Regions from separate parts of the Rhizobium leguminosarum genome, predicted to be linked through region 1. Evidence: riboswitches for the same ligand, from Rfam matches in the RefSeq annotation. Region 1 holds a riboswitch; the other holds the start of a gene.
The links. Region 1 has a riboswitch for FMN ahead of ribB (3,4-dihydroxy-2-butanone-4-phosphate synthase). Riboswitches for the same ligand answer to the same signal wherever they lie in the genome.

Region 1 (2,199 bases):
TCCAAGCACGGAACCGATCCCTTCTTGCCGCGGCACGGCGACGGTCCGGGTGTGCCAGCCTGGCGGGCTCGCATGGCAAGCGAGATGGGCAAGGCTCAGTACAAACCCCGCTCGATCTGCGAATGCATCCATGCCCGCTGGCGCAACTGGAACCTGCGACAATTGCCGGTGCGCGGCATCGAAAAGGTCCGTGCCGTCGTGCTCTGCTACGCACTCACCAACAATATCTTGCAAGGCCATCGGCTTGCCAACGGCTAAACCAGCCCAATCACCCAGACGCCAACAAGCGACCATCCGAACGCACCTCGCAATCGTCTGACGCTCGATTGCATCGGCCAACCAAGACCGGCCAGAAACGCACCAGATTCAAAAGCTTCACAAGCTCTGAGGTGCCCCGCAGGGGCCTCGAAGGAGGGGGCTGGCGGCTTTGCGCAGATTAAGCGACTTCGCGTATGTCTCTTTCTGCTTGGCGGTCGAGATAGGCGACCAGATCCTCGATAGTGACGAGGGGGAGGTTGTGGCGTTCGGCGAAGAGCGTGAGTTCGGGCAGGCGGGACATGGTTCCGTCGTCATTGGCGACTTCGCAGATGACGCCGGCGGGGATCCTTCCGGCGAGGCGGGCGAGATCGACGGCGGCTTCGGTGTGGCCGGGGCGGCCGAGCACGCCGCGGGGGTTGGCGCGCAACGGGAAGATATGGCCGGGGCGGGCGAATTCGGCTGGCTTTGCGCGATCGTCGACTAGGGCGCGGACGGTGGCGGCGCGGTCGGCAGCCGAGATGCCTGTTGATGTGCCCTTGAGATAATCGACCGAAACCGTGAAGGCGGTTTTGTGCGATTCCGTGTTGTTGGGCACCATCAGCGGAATGTCGAGTGCATCGAGGCGCTCGCCTTCCATGGCGATGCAGACGAGGCCGCGGGCGTGGGTCATCATGAAGGCGATCGTTTCCGGGGTGACGGCATCGGCGGCGACCACGATATCGCCTTCGTTTTCCCGGTTCTGATCATCGACGACGACGACCATCTTGCCGCTGGCAATGGCTGATATGGCATCTTCAATTCTTGCGATAGTCATGCTGTCTGGCCTTTCAAGGGTTATGTCAGCGGGCTGACATGGTCTGCTCGGCTCAATCCGTGAGCGAGCCTTCTTCCCTTGGGCGAACAAACGTCAGCCGACTCCGGGATGGAGTGCGACTGCCCGTGTTGTCCTCTTCCATCCGGACTATACCGTCGGCTCCGGCATCTCACCGGATCTGCTGACCTTCCAGCAATAGTGCTACAGCGTCCTTTGCGCGTCTGAAAGACACGCGGCGCTGTAGTGCCGGAAGCGCTCGCGGGCTCCAGGATTGCTCCTGATACCGCCGGTGGGGAGTTACACCCCGCCCTGAGAACATTTCAAAGATAGGATCAAAAACAGGCAAATGGCAAGGTCACTCGACCTGGCAAAAATGCAAGGTTGCCCTAACGCCGATGGACACACTGTTCACACGGAGGCGACGACGGCGTGGCCTTCCGCGTTTCGTTGGTGGTTTGATTCGTGTCGTTGTCCCCAAACCACTGCGCACTTTTGGGCGACATGCATCAGGACATGATCAGGCCGCCGTCGACATTGATCGTCTGGCCGGTGATATAGGCGGCGTCATCGCTGGCGAGGAAGGTGACCAGGCCGGCGACGTCTTCGCCGGAGCCGGCCCGTTTCATCGGGATGCCTTCGACCCATTCCTTCATCAGTTCGCCGGGGGCGTAGTTGCCGAGCAACTTGCCCCAGGCCTGGTCGTTATAGGCCCACATGTCGGTCTCGATGATGCCGGGGCAGAAGGCGTTGACGGTGATCTTCTCGGTCGCGACTTCCTTGGCCAGGCTCTGGGTGATGCCGACGACGCCCATTTTCGAGGCGGCATAATGCGGCGTGTAGATGAAGCCGTCGCGGGCCTGGCCGGAGGCGGTGTTGATGATGCGGCCGCCGCGCTTGTGTTTGCGCATTCTTGATATCGCCTCCTGGGCGCAGAGGAAGACGCCCTTGGTGTTGACGGCCATGACCTTGTCCCATTCGTTTTCGGTCAGGTCCTCGACGCGGGCGATGGTGATGACGCCGGCATTCTGGATCGAGACGTCGACCGAGCCGAATTCCTTCTCGGCGGCATCGTAGAGGGCGGTGACGCTCGCCTTGTCGGTGACGTCGCCGATGAAGGAGATCGCCTT
Region 2 (2,199 bases), 510 kb from region 1:
GTCCTGCCGTAAAAAGGATCGGGACCCGGATCACCCCCGGCGGCGACCTCGGTCAGCCGTCCGAGATAATGTGCCCAGCCTTCCGCATGGCCGGCGCATTGCTCGGCGCTCGGCAGACCGCTATGGGTGAGCCGCAGCAGCGTTCCGCCCCCCTGCTCGATCAGGTCGATCTCGACTAGGCTCGACCCCGGCGGCACCACCTCGCTGCCGTCCCAGCCGAAGCTGTAGGCAAGGCGATGAACCGGCACCACCTCGCGAAACGAGCCGCGCGCAAAGCGCGCGCCGGTAACGTTGACGAGATAGAGCCCGCCGGGCTGCGGCTCGACCTGCGCTTCCGTTCCCATCCAGCGCAGGATCTTTTCCGGGTCGGTCATCAACGCGAACACCGCAGCCGGCGGCGCCGCGATATGCGCCTCGCGGTGGACGACAAAGGGGTCTTGCATCTCTCTCTCCCATGGTTTCCATGGCCCTGCCCGTCTCCGGTGGAGACGGCGCAGCCTGTCTTGCCGCTATTCTGACGTGAATGTCCTCACGCACAGCATGTAGGCGCAAGCCCATCCTCCGCAAGAGGGCTTGCCCGTCGCGATCGACCAACAAGCGAAATCGCCGCGTCGGGAGCGCTGATCCAGCATTAGTCGCGAAGCATTTCGGCCTATTGCCAGCCCGTCACCTTCCCCCTATTGTTCGCGCCGTTCTCAGGGCGGGGTGCAAGTCCCTACCGGCGGTATGCAATTTAGATTGCGAGCCCGCGAGCGCCTTCTCAGGAAGGGTCAGCAGATCAGGTGAGATGCCTGAGCCGACGGTCATAGTCCGGATGAAAGAGAACGTGCGTTCCTGCCGCCCTTGCGGCTGTCGGGGACGTTCGTGATCGCCTTGGGTGATGTGTCTGTTCGCCAAAGGAGATTACCATGACACCCACCCGCTATGCCTTCGTCAAAGCCAGCTGGCACGCCGATATCGTCGACCGCGCCCTAGATGGCTTCCATCAGCTTATTCCGCCCGAGCAGATCGATGTGTTCGATGTTCCCGGCGCATTCGAGATGCCGCTGCTGTCGCGCGATCTTGCGGCAACCGGACGCTATGCCGCTGTCGTTGCCGCCGCCTTCGTCGTCGACGGCGGAATCTACCGCCACGAATTCGTCGCCCAGGCCGTCGTCGATGGGCTGATGCGCGCCGGCATGGATACCGGTGTGCCGGTGCTGTCGGTTTCGCTGACGCCGCATCAGTATCAGGAAACCGTGCACCACAAACAGATCTACCGAGCACATTTCGTCGAGAAAGGGCGCGAGGCAGCAAAGGCGGCTCTGACGATTGGCAAAACCCGCGCCGCTCTCGCTGCGTAGGGACTTCCTGCACCCCGGCTCGACGAGCCGCAGGACGACAGACGAAGGTGGCGGGGAACCGACCCCGCCGCCTCATCGGATCGACATGACCGCACCAACCGCACGAATCGAGAGCGACGCGCCGTGTGTCGCAGCGGAATCCGCCAATACCGGCCAAATCAGACAGAATAATTGATTCGACGACCCCACCGCGCCGTGGTCAACTTGGCCCGTCACGTGTCCGCAATTCTCAAGACATCCAGAACCCAAGGAGCTTAAGATGAGCAATGCACTGCGCAGCGAATCCCCCATTGAGACCCCGAGAACACAGCCCGTCGACACCAAGCTCGAGGTGGTCGTCATCCCCGTTTCCGACGTCGACCGCGCCAAACGTTTTTACGACGGCTTGGGCTGGCGGCTCGACGCCGACTTCGCCAATGATGCCGACTTTCGGGTGATCCAGTTTACGCCGCCCGGCTCCGGCTGCGCGATCATCTTCGGCAAGAACGTCACCGCCGCAGCCCCCGGCTCAGCCCAGGGGCTCTATCTTATCGTCTCCGACATCGAGGCCGCCCGCCGCGATCTCATCGCCCGCGGCGTCGAGGTGAGCGAAGTGTTCCACGACGCGGCCGGCGTTTATGCCGGCAAGGACGAACCCTATCTGTTCGGGCGGCTCCGCATTGCCGGCCGCGATCCCGATCACCGCAGCTACCGCTCCTTTGCCTCCTTCAAGGATCCCGACGGCAACGGCTGGCTGTTCCAGGAAGTCACCACGCGCCTGCCGGGACGCATCGATACCGACGGGACGACATTCACCAACTCAACCGATCTCGCGTCAGCCATGCGCCGTGCGGCGACCGCGCACGGCGAACACGAG

Region 2: another riboswitch for FMN. It lies ahead of BA011_RS11570 (6,7-dimethyl-8-ribityllumazine synthase); the one in region 1 lies ahead of ribB (3,4-dihydroxy-2-butanone-4-phosphate synthase).

What each region holds. Positions count from the first base shown of each region.
Region 1 covers NZ_CP016286.1:1,800,488-1,802,686, reverse strand. The annotation lists gene BA011_RS09030 (IS1182 family transposase) at 1-258, shown strand, start outside; gene ribB (3,4-dihydroxy-2-butanone-4-phosphate synthase) at 437-1,072, opposite strand; FMN riboswitch at 1,199-1,393, opposite strand; gene BA011_RS09020 (glucose 1-dehydrogenase) at 1,579-2,199, opposite strand, start outside.
Region 2 covers NZ_CP016286.1:2,305,925-2,308,123, forward strand. The annotation lists gene BA011_RS11565 (SRPBCC family protein) at 1-443, opposite strand, end outside; FMN riboswitch at 688-830, shown strand; gene BA011_RS11570 (6,7-dimethyl-8-ribityllumazine synthase) at 909-1,343, shown strand; gene BA011_RS11575 (VOC family protein) at 1,603-2,199, shown strand, end outside.